Regions from separate parts of the Acidovorax sp. SDU_ACID1 genome, predicted to be linked through region 1. Evidence: predicted binding sites of a transcription regulator. Region 1 holds the regulator's gene; the other holds the start of a gene.
The links. The regulator FNR, encoded in region 1, switches genes on or off when oxygen is low (the NO sensors DNR and NnrR bind a similar motif). The targets are predictions, from matches to a motif close to TTGATNNNNATCAA.
Positions count from the first base shown of each region.

Region 1 (5,145 bases):
TCACCGCTGTCGCAGGGCGCCTGTGGTGTGGTTTCTCGTGCCCGCAGACGGTCTACACGGAAATGTTCATGTGGATCGAGCACAAGATCGAAGGGGATCGCAGTGCCCGCATGCGCCTGGACAACGGACCGTGGACCTTCGAGAAGGTGTGGAAGAAGTCGCTCAAGCAACTGGTCTGGATTGCCGTGGCGTTCTGGACAGGGTTTACCTTCGTGGGATACTTCGTTCCCATTCGCGAACTGGGCAGCGAATTGCTGGCGCTCCAGGGGACGTGGCAGATTTTCTGGGTGCTCTTCTACGGTTTTGCCACCTACGGCAATGCGGGCTACCTGCGCGAGCAGGTGTGCAAGTACATGTGCCCCTATGCGCGCTTCCAGAGCGCCATGTTCGACAAGGACACTTTGGTCGTGACGTACGACCCTGAGCGCGGTGAGCCGCGCGGGCCACGCAACAAGAGCATCGATCACAAGGCGAAGGGACTCGGCGACTGCATCGACTGCACGCTGTGCGTGCAGGTGTGTCCTACGGGCATCGATATCCGGGAGGGCCTGCAGTATGAATGCATTGGCTGCGGCCTCTGCGTGGATGCATGCAACACCGTGATGGACAAGATGAAGTACCCGAGAGGGCTGATCCGCTTCTCTACGCAGAACGGCGTGAAGAACCATTGGACGCAGTCGCAGATGCTCAAGCGCGTGCTGCGTCCGCGCGTGCTGATCTATACGGCTGTGCTGGCCTTGCTGTGCGTGGGCATGCTGGCCAGCCTCGTGGTGCGCACGCCGCTCAAGGTGGACGTGGTCCGCGACCGCGCGGCACTGTCCCGGATCGTGGCAGGCGGCAAGCTGGAAAACATCTACCGCTTGCAGATCATGAATGCCACCGAAGGCACGCAGCGCTACCGTATCAGTGCGCGCGGGCTGGAAGGGCTGGAAGTCGCCTCCGAATCGGAGATCGATATCGGACCGGCCGAGTCGCGCTGGGTGGCAGTGCGGCTGCAGGTGCCCTATGGTTCTGCCGCGCCCGGGTCGCACACTGTGTTTTTCGACATCCAGGCACAAGGCGATAAAGCGCAGGTGGCCGAGAAGTCGGTGTTCCTGGTACCCCGCTGATGGGCTTGCCAGGTGGTTATGTTCAGGTCAGGCCTCCTTATGGGGCCAAGGAGTTTCCCATGCCCGCAGTCCCATCCATGAATGAATCGCCAGTGGCGCAGCCTTGGTGGAAATATGGCCATGTCTGGCTGGTGATCGCCGGGCCGGTGATCGTGGTGATCGCTGGCTTCGTGACGCTGTGGCTCGCGATCCGGCAGCCCGACCCTGTATTGGCGGAAGACTATTACCAGCGTGGCCTAGAGATCAACAAGACGCTCCAGCATTCCGAGGCCAGCATGGCCCCTGCGATAAAGGGCCGCAACCATGCCGCCACGCCCCTCGAGGACCAGCCTCGCCGGTGACGCGGAGCCGCATCCGAAAAGAATTGATGCAGGTAAGGGGAATCGAGAGGTCGGGTACTCTTTGCACGCGCAGGGCATGATGCTAGGCTGTCACCATTGCAAGGAGGCACGCGAAATGTGGACGCAGCGACTGATGTGGATTGCCTGGCCCGCCTTTCTGATGGCAGGGGTCATGGAAATGGTGGTGTTTGCCTTCGTGGATCCGGAGGCATTGCACTGGTTCGACCAACCCATGAACCTATCGCGGCAAGGCGTTTACACCGTTGCCTTCTTCATCTTCTGGTTGGTGATCATGGCGTCGAGTGCATTGACGACCATGCTGTCCCTCTCGCCGTTCGAGGTCAACCGCTGTCCTGTGCCCAAGGGAGACCGTCCCCTGGACTGCGCAAAGTATTCGTCCTGAAGACGCGGGCCGCCTGCAAGGCGGTTCAGTGGCAGGCTTGTTGGCTGTTCACGATGCGTTTCAGGGCATCGGTGTCCACGATGCGGACATGCCGCTGCTTGACTTCCACGATGCCTTCTTCCACGAATTTCGAGAATGTACGGCTCACGGTTTCCAGCTTGAGACCGAGGTAGCTGCCGATTTCCTCACGCGTCATGCGCAGGACCAGTTCCGACTGGGAAAATCCCCGCGCATGCAGGCGCTGCACCAGATTCAACAGGAAAGCCGCTAGACGCTCCTCGGCGCGCATGCTGCCGAGCAGGAGCATGACGCCATGTTCACGCACGATCTCGCGGCTCATGATCTTGTGCACATGGCTCTGCAGTGCCGTCACTTCGCGGGAGAGCTCTTCAATGCGGTCGAAGGGCATCACGCAGACTTCTGCATCCTCGAGCGCTACGGCGTCGCAGGTGTGCCTGTCGTTCACGATGCCATCGAGGCCGATGATCTCCCCGGCCATCTGGAAGCCGGTGACCTGATCGCGTCCATCCTCCGTGGCGACGCAGGTCTTGAAAAAGCCCGTGCGGATCGCAAAAAGGGAAGTGAAGGCTTCACCGTTGCGAAACAGCGTGCCGCCTCGCTTGATCTTGCGGCGGATGGCCACGATTTCGTCGATGCGTTGCAATTGCTGGTCGTTCAGCCCCAGGGGCATGCAAAGCTCGCGCAAGTTGCAGTTGGAACACGCAACTTTGATGGTCTGCAGATTCATGTGCACGGGCGCCCTGTTCATGTGGCTAGCTTACCTCTGAAACCCCTGGAGGCGGAAATGCCGCAGGGAATTGACCGACTTTGAGCCGAAATCAAATTGTCGCTATCCTGACCCCGTGAGTGCTTGATTAAAGTCAAGGACGAGCCGGGGTCTCTGCGGCACAGTGGATAGTCAGATACAAGGAAAATTTTCCCCATGACTGTTGTCACCACCGAGCTCTTGCGTCGCTTCGATGTGCCTGGGCCGCGCTACACCTCCTACCCGACGGCGGACCGTTTCGTGGAGGCTTTTGGCGAAGAAGAATACATTCTTGCGCTGCAGCAGCGCCGCGTGGGTTCGGCGGCCAAAGCGATGCCATTGTCGCTGTATGTGCACATCCCGTTTTGCGAGTCGCTGTGCTACTACTGCGCATGCAACAAGATTATCACGCGGCACCCGGAACGGGCGGAGGTCTACCTGCGCTATCTGAGTCGGGAGATCGACCTGCATACGGCCCATTGCGGTGTCGGGCAGCACGTCAGCCAGTTGCATCTGGGAGGGGGACGCCGACATTCCTGTCCGACGAGGGGCTGCGCGAGCTCATGGGCATGCTGCGCCGCAGCTTCGTGCTGGCGCCTGGGGGCGAATATTCGATTGAAGTGGATCCGCGCACGGTCGACGAGCAGCGCCTGGCTCTGCTGGCGGAACTGGGCTTCAACCGGCTCAGCTTCGGTGTGCAGGATTTCGACCCCGAGGTGCAGAAAGCGGTGCACCGCGTGCAGCCCGCGGAGAAGGTATTCGCCCTGGTGGCGAGCGCCCGCAAGCTGGGATTCGAGTCGGTCAACGTGGATCTGATCTACGGTTTGCCACGCCAGACTCCGGAGTCCTTCGACCGTACGCTGGAGCAGGTCACCCAGTTGCGCCCGGACCGCATTGCGCTCTACGCGTATGCCCACCTGCCCGAGCGGTTCAAGGCGCAGCGGCGCATCGTCTCCGCCGAGTTGCCCATGGCATCGGCCAAAGTGTCCATGCTGGCCCGCTCCATGGATGTCTTCATGGCTAGCGGCTATGTGTACGTGGGCATGGATCATTTTGCCTTGCCGGACGACGCTCTGGCCGTGGCCAAGCGCCAGGGGCGCCTGCATCGCAACTTCCAGGGCTACAGCACCCAGCCTGACTGCGACCTGATCGGCCTGGGCGTCTCGGCCATCGGCCGCATCGGCGCTACCTACAGCCAGAACGTCAAGACCCTGGACGAATACTACGACGCGATCAACCAGGGGCACCTGCCCGTTGTGCGCGGCTTGGCGCTGACCCGTGACGATCTGATACGCCGTGCGGTCATCATGGCCTTGATGTGCCAGGGCAAGGTGCTTTTCGAGCCCATGGAGCAATCCTGGCTGATCGATTTTCGCCGTTACTTTGATGTCGAACTGGCCCGGTTGCAGGAGATGGAAGGGCAAGGCCTGGTGAAAATCAATTCCGATGGCGTGGAGGTCACGCCGATGGGATGGTTCTTCGTGCGGGGTGTGGCGATGGTGTTCGACAAGTACCTGCAGGCCGGGCGCAACCGGGCGCAGTTCTCCCGCATCATCTGATCCATGCTGCTGGCCCTGGCCTCCACGGCATTGCTCATGGGCATCACGGGCGGGGCGCACTGCCTTGTCATGTGCGCGGCTCCTTGCGGCGCATTGACGGGGCAAGGGGGGAAAGCCACAGGCCTCGGAGCAGGCGGTCCAGTGGGTCTCGCACAAGCGCCGGGGCAGGGGGCGCCTGCTGGGATTCCACTTGGGGCGGCTCGTTGGCTACGGTGCGGCGGGAGCCATGGCTGCGCTGGCAATGGAGCGCCTGGCGTGGCTGAGCCAGTTCAGCCCTGCGCTGCGCCCAGCGTGGACGATGATGCATGTGATGATCCTGGCCTGGGGGGCGCTGATGGTGCTGCAGGCGCGCCAGCCCGCGTGGATCGAAGCCGCTGGTCGCCGCGTATGGGCCAAAACCAAGCCTCTCGTATCCAAGCCTGGAGGGGTGTTTGCTGCGGGAGTCGCCTGGGCCCTGCTGCCTTGCGGCCTGCTGTATACCGCATTGCTCATGGCCGCACTGAGCGGCAGTGTGGCCAACGGGGCTGCGTGCATGGTGCTGTTCGGAATCGGCAGCGGTTTGTGGCTGGTCGCCGGCCCTTGGGCATGGAGCCGGTTGCGCGAGCGGCTGAACGCGCTGCGCGGAAGCTGGGGGACGCGGTTGGCCGGCGCGGTGCTCCTGACCATGGGGGCATGGGCCCTATGGATGGACGTAGTCCACGGACAGCCGGCCCCCTGGTGCGTGAGCTGAGTGTTGCATCGGCGGCTGTCGCCTACTATTTGTAACAACTCTAAAGCTGCCGTAACTGATGATAATGGTTCAATCAAAGCGAGCTGCCTGCGCTCCGTGAAGTGAACCAATCCGTCCTGATCGACATCGACCAGCTCCGTGTGGGCATGTTCATCCAGCTCGACCTGGGGTGGATGAACCATCCTTTCCCGATGAGCAGCTTCCGGGTGTCCTCGCAAGAGCAAATTCACACCCTGA
Region 1 is NZ_CP152342.1:2,896,719-2,901,863, reverse strand. Features, by position in the region: gene ccoG (cytochrome c oxidase accessory protein CcoG) at 1-1,109, shown strand, start outside; gene AAG689_RS14315 (FixH family protein) at 1,169-1,450, shown strand; gene AAG689_RS14310 (hypothetical protein) at 1,566-1,853, shown strand; gene fnr (fumarate/nitrate reduction transcriptional regulator Fnr) at 1,879-2,601, opposite strand; partial or broken gene hemN (oxygen-independent coproporphyrinogen III oxidase) at 2,797-4,178, shown strand; partial or broken gene AAG689_RS14295 (sulfite exporter TauE/SafE family protein) at 4,182-4,908, shown strand; gene AAG689_RS14290 (HD-GYP domain-containing protein) at 5,010-5,145, shown strand, end outside.

Region 2 (5,145 bases), 210 kb from region 1:
CCGCAGCTCACGGTGTACGCGCTGTACCCGTCGCGCCGCCACCTGGCCCCGGCGGTGCGCGCGCTGCTGGACTTCCTGGTGCAGCGCTTCGCGGGCGCGCCGTGGTAGGTGGATCAAAAATGAGAGCTGCCCGCGCTTGCCCAGCAAGCGCCGCAGCCCGATTTGGCTACAAGAATCAGCCCGGCGTGTGCCCGCCCGGCGGCGTGCGGAAGGCGACCATCAGCCGGTTCCAGCCGTTGATGGCGACGATGGCCATCGACAGCTCGACGATCTCCGCCTCGGTGAACTGCGCGCGCACTTCGTCGTACACGCTGTCGGGCACCTGCGACTGCTCCACGCGCGTGAGTGCCTCGGTCCAGGCCAGGGCCGCGCACTCGCGCGCGTCGAACGCGCCGCTCTCGCGCCAGGCGTTGAGCAGGTGCAGGCGCCGGTCGCTCTCGCCGTGCTCGCGCGCCACGCGGGCGTGCAGGTCGAGGCAGAAGGCGCAGCCGTTGATCTGCGAGGCGCGCATCTTCACGAGTTCGTGCAGTTGCACGGGCAGGCTGCCGGCGTTCACGTGCTTCTGCAGGCCGTACATGGCCGCGTAGGCCGCAGCGTGGTTGCGCGGCAGGTCGATGCGCTGGGCATGGGACATGGTGTTCTCCTGGGGGGTGAAAGAAAGGGGGCCGGGCCGCGTGCGCGGCCGGTGAAGGCGGGCGTTACAGGCCGCGCAGCTTGTCGGGGTTGAGCACCGAGTACACGGCGTGGATGCGCACGCCGTCGGTCTCGAAGGCCATCACCGAGCGCACGCCGCCCGCGTCGCGCAGCAGCAGGCCCGGCGCACCGTTGACCTGCACGGGCTCGATCTGGTGGCCGTGCAGGTACACGCGCCACACGGCGGCGGCCAGGCGCGCGAGCGCGCGCGGGCCGCGCAGCACCTTGCTGGCTGCGCGCACCTTGCCGCCGCCGTCGGCGGTCCATTGCGCGTCTTCGGCAAAGAGGGCCAGCAGGGCGGCATGGTCCTGCGTGCGCATGGCCTGCACGAAGCGCGCGATGAGCGCGCGCGCCGCCTCGGGCGTGGCCGTGAAGCGGGCCTTGCGCTGGCGCACCTGGGTGCGCGCGCGGTGCACGAGCTGGCGGCACGCGGCCTCGCTCCTGCCCAGCACGGCGGCCACCTCGGCGTAGTCGCTGTCGAACACGTCGTGCAGCAGGAAAGCCGCGCGCTCGTCCGGCGTGAGGCGCTCCAGCACCACCAGCAGCGCCACCGACAGGTCGCTGGCCAGTTCGGCGCGGGCGTCGGCGGGCGGCGCCGCGTCGGGCGCGATCCAGGGCTCGGGCAGCCAGGGGCCGTCGTAGGCCGCGCGCTCGGTGCGCGCGGCGCGCAGGCGGTCCAGGCACAGCCGCGTGACGGTGGTCACCAGCCAGGCCTCGGCCGTGTGCACGCGCTCGGCCGGCGTGGCCTGCCAGCGCAGCCAGGCGTCCTGCAGCACGTCGTCGGCATCGGCGCGGCTGCCCAGCATGCGGTAGGCCACGCCGGCCAGGCGCGGGCGGTGCTGCTGGAAGACGGCGGTGTGCGGGTCCGGCGGGATGGCGGGGGAGGAGGGCGTTGACATGCGCATGCCCATAAGACGGCTGGCACGCGCATTGTGTGACAGCTGGCCGCGGCCGGCTGCCGGGTCAGCCCGCGGCGGGCAGCGTCATGTAGCCCATCCACGGCCAGTAGGTCAGAGCGAACACCACCAGCAGCGCCGTGGCCGCCGCGGTGAGCACGAGGCCGGTGCGGATGTAGTCCTTGATGTCGAACGTGTCCGTGCCGTAGGCCAGCATGCCCTGGGGCGAGTTCACCGGCAGGATGAAGCCGAAGCTCACCACGAACTGCAGCAGCATCGTCATGCCGATGGGGTTGATGCCCGGCGTCTGCACCGCCTGCAGCACGCTGATGATGATCGGGATCATGGTCGAGGCCAGCCCCGTGGCGCTGGCGAAGCCCAGGTGGATCACGATCAGGAACAGCGACAGCAGCATGAAGATGGCGAAGGCCGTGGCGTTGGCCAGCCCGAGGTGCTCGACGATCAGGCGCGCCAGCCACGGCGCGGCCTCGGTCTTGAGCAGGGCCGAGCCCATGGCGATGCCCACCGCGAACAGCAGCACCGTGCCCCAGGGGAAGCCCTTCTGCGACTCCTTCCAGTCCATCACGCCGATGCGCGGCACCAGCATCAGCGCGATCGCCACGATGGTGGAGGAGGTGGTGTCCACGTCGTGCAGCACGCCCTCGGTGGCCCAGAAGCCCAGCAGCACCACGGTGATGGCCAGCAGCTTCCACTGCTTGGGCGTGGTCGGGCCCAGGGCGTCGAGCTGCTGGCGGATGGCTTCGCGCCCGCCCGCGATGTGGTCCATCTCGGGCCTGAGCATGCGCGTCATGATGAAGTAGAGCAGCACCGTGAGCACGGCCGAGAACGGCGCGCCGGCCACGAACCACTCGCCCCAGGTGATGGTCTGGCCGAACTGCTTCTCGATGAAGCCCACGGCCACCATGTTCTGCGCGGCGGCGGTCTTGATGCCCACGTTCCACACGCTGGCCGTCTGCGCGGCGGTGATGACCACCAGCGCCGCGAACTTGCTGCGCCGGTCGGCGCCGAAGGCGGTGAGGAAGCCCAGCATGATGGGCATGAGGCAGGCCACGCGCGCCGTGGCGCTGGGCACGATGAACGAGAGCAGGAAGCCCACGAGAATGGCACCCATGGCCACGTGCTTGGCCCGCGCGGGCACGTGGGCCAGCACCTGCAGCGCGATGCGCCGGTCGAGCTGCGTGGCCGTCATGGCCGAGGCGATGAAGCACGCCGCTGCCACCAGCACCACCGCGCTGTTGCTGAAGCCCGAGAGCGCGTAGGGCAGGGCGGCGCGGGTGCCCATCACCGTGCCCGCGGCCTCCTGGCCGGGCGCGGGGCTGAGGGCCAGCAGCACGATCATCAGCGCGCCGATCACCACGGCCGAGACGGCGTAGTCCAGCGCCTCGGTCATCCAGAGAATCACCGCAAACGCCAGGATGCCCAGCATCACCTGCCCCGCGTGGGGCAGGCCCGGCAGCGGCGGCATGAACGACACGGCGAGCAGCACGGCGATGGCAGCCCACAGGCCCGCGCGCCGGGTGAAGGATGGAGCGGGCGGCGCCGCGGCGGTGGAAGGGGTCGCAGTCATTCGGAACCTTTCGAAGAACGCATGCGGCCATTGTGGGACGGGAGCGGGCCGGCGGGCACGCGGCGATCGCTTTGTCATGACTTGCATCAAGCCGGAAGGCGGGCTGGAGGGCGAGTGCAGCGGGGGCGTACAATCCGCGCCTTTCGTCAATCCATGGGTTCCCTCGCCCCCATGAGGAACCTCTGCAACACCTGTGGCGCCGCACATATCTGCGGACCCGGGCGGTCTGCGTCGTTGCAAATCCTCGCCATAGCTACGGCTATGGCTGCGGTTTGCGCCTAGCAACCCATCCCGATCCGCAGCGCGTGCTTTCCGCTCCAGGTGCTGCAAAGGCTCCATTCAAAAAGGACAGCCATGACGCCCGTTCAGGCGCCGCCCTCGCGCGTGCCGCTCTACCTCTCCCTCCTGGTGGCGTTCCACATCGCCATCGTCATCGCCAGCAACTACCTCGTGCAGTTGCCGATCAACCTGCTGGGCTTCCACAGCACCTGGGGCGCGTTCAGCTTCCCGTTCATCTTCCTGGCGACCGACCTCACGGTGCGGCTGATCGGCAAGCAGCCCGCGCGGCGCGTCATCACGCGCGCCATGCTGCCGGCGCTGGTGGCGTCCTATGTCGTGGGCGTGCTGTTCCACGAAGGGCGCTTCAACGGCTGGGACTCCTTGAGCGACTTCAACACCTTCGTCTTCCGCATCGCGTTCGCCAGCTTCGCGGCCTACGTGCTGGGGCAGTTGCTCGACATCCAGGTGTTCGACCGCATCCGCCAGCAAAGCCGCGCCTGGTGGCTGGCGCCCGCGGCGGCCTCGGTGTTCGGGCAGGCGCTGGACACGGCCGCGTTCTTCTCCATCGCCTTCTGGCGCAGCCAGGATGCCTTCATGGCCGCGAACTGGGGCGAGATCGCCGTGGTCGACTACGTCATCAAGCTCGCGGTGAGCCTGCTGCTCTTCGTGCCGGCCTACGGCGTGATGCTCGCGGCCATCGTGCGCGCCATGCGCACGCCGCCCGCGACCGCGGCGGCATGAGCCGGCGCGCGCTGGTCCTGTTCTCCGGCGGGCAGGACTCCGCAACCTGCGTCGCCTGGGCACTGTCGCGCTATGCGCACGTGGAGACGCTGGGGTTCGACTACGGCCAGCGCCACCGCGTCGAGCTGGACTGCCGCGCCCGGCTGCGCGAGGGGTTGCTGGGGATGGCGTGGCCGGGGCAGCTGGGCGACGACCACCTGCTGACCGTGGACGTGCTCGGCCAGCTGGGCACGAGCGCCATGACCGACGACGTGGCCATCGCCATGCAGGCCGATGGCCTGCCAAACACCTTCGTGCCGGGGCGCAACCTGCTGTTCTTCACGCTCGCCGCCGCGCTGGCCTACCGGCGCGGGCTGGATGTGCTGGTGGGCGGCATGTCGCAGACCGATTACTCGGGCTACCCCGACTGCCGCGACAACACCCTCAAGGCCCTGCAGGTTGCGCTGAGCCTGGGGATAGACCGCCCGCTGACGCTGGAAACGCCGCTGATGTGGCTGGACAAGGCGGCCACCTGGGCGTTGGCGCACGAACTGGGCGGCGATGCGCTGGTGGAGCTGATCCGCCGCGATTCGCACACCTGCTACCTCGGCGAGCGCGGGCAGCTGTACCCCTGGGGTTACGGCTGCGGCGCATGCCCGGCCTGCGAGCTGCGCGCCCGGGGCTGGGCGCAATGGCAGCTCACACGCTGCGCATGAGCCCGCCATCCACGCGGATGTTCTGCCCGGTGATGTAGGCCGCTCCTTCCGAGGCGAGAAAGGCCACCGTCGCGCCGATCTCCTCGGCCTTGCCGTAGCGCTGCAGGGGCACCGACTGGCGCCGCTCCTCGGTTTGCGGCAGGCTGTCGATCCAGCCGGGCAGCACGTTGTTCATGCGTATGTTGTGGCGGCCGTACTCGTCGCAGAAGATCTTGGTGAACGCCGCCAGCCCCGAGCGCGCCATGGCCGAGGT
Region 2 is NZ_CP152342.1:2,689,723-2,694,867, reverse strand. Features, by position in the region: gene AAG689_RS13265 (LysR family transcriptional regulator) at 1-108, shown strand, start outside; gene AAG689_RS13260 (carboxymuconolactone decarboxylase family protein) at 176-634, opposite strand; gene sigJ (RNA polymerase sigma factor SigJ) at 699-1,592, opposite strand; gene AAG689_RS13250 (DASS family sodium-coupled anion symporter) at 1,657-3,177, opposite strand; gene AAG689_RS13245 (7-cyano-7-deazaguanine/7-aminomethyl-7-deazaguanine transporter) at 3,532-4,197, shown strand; gene queC (7-cyano-7-deazaguanine synthase QueC) at 4,194-4,892, shown strand; gene AAG689_RS13235 (SDR family oxidoreductase) at 4,876-5,145, opposite strand, start outside.
Region 2: AAG689_RS13250 (DASS family sodium-coupled anion symporter) is a predicted target of FNR. The motif match lies at 3,254-3,267, and genes of this name have one in related genera.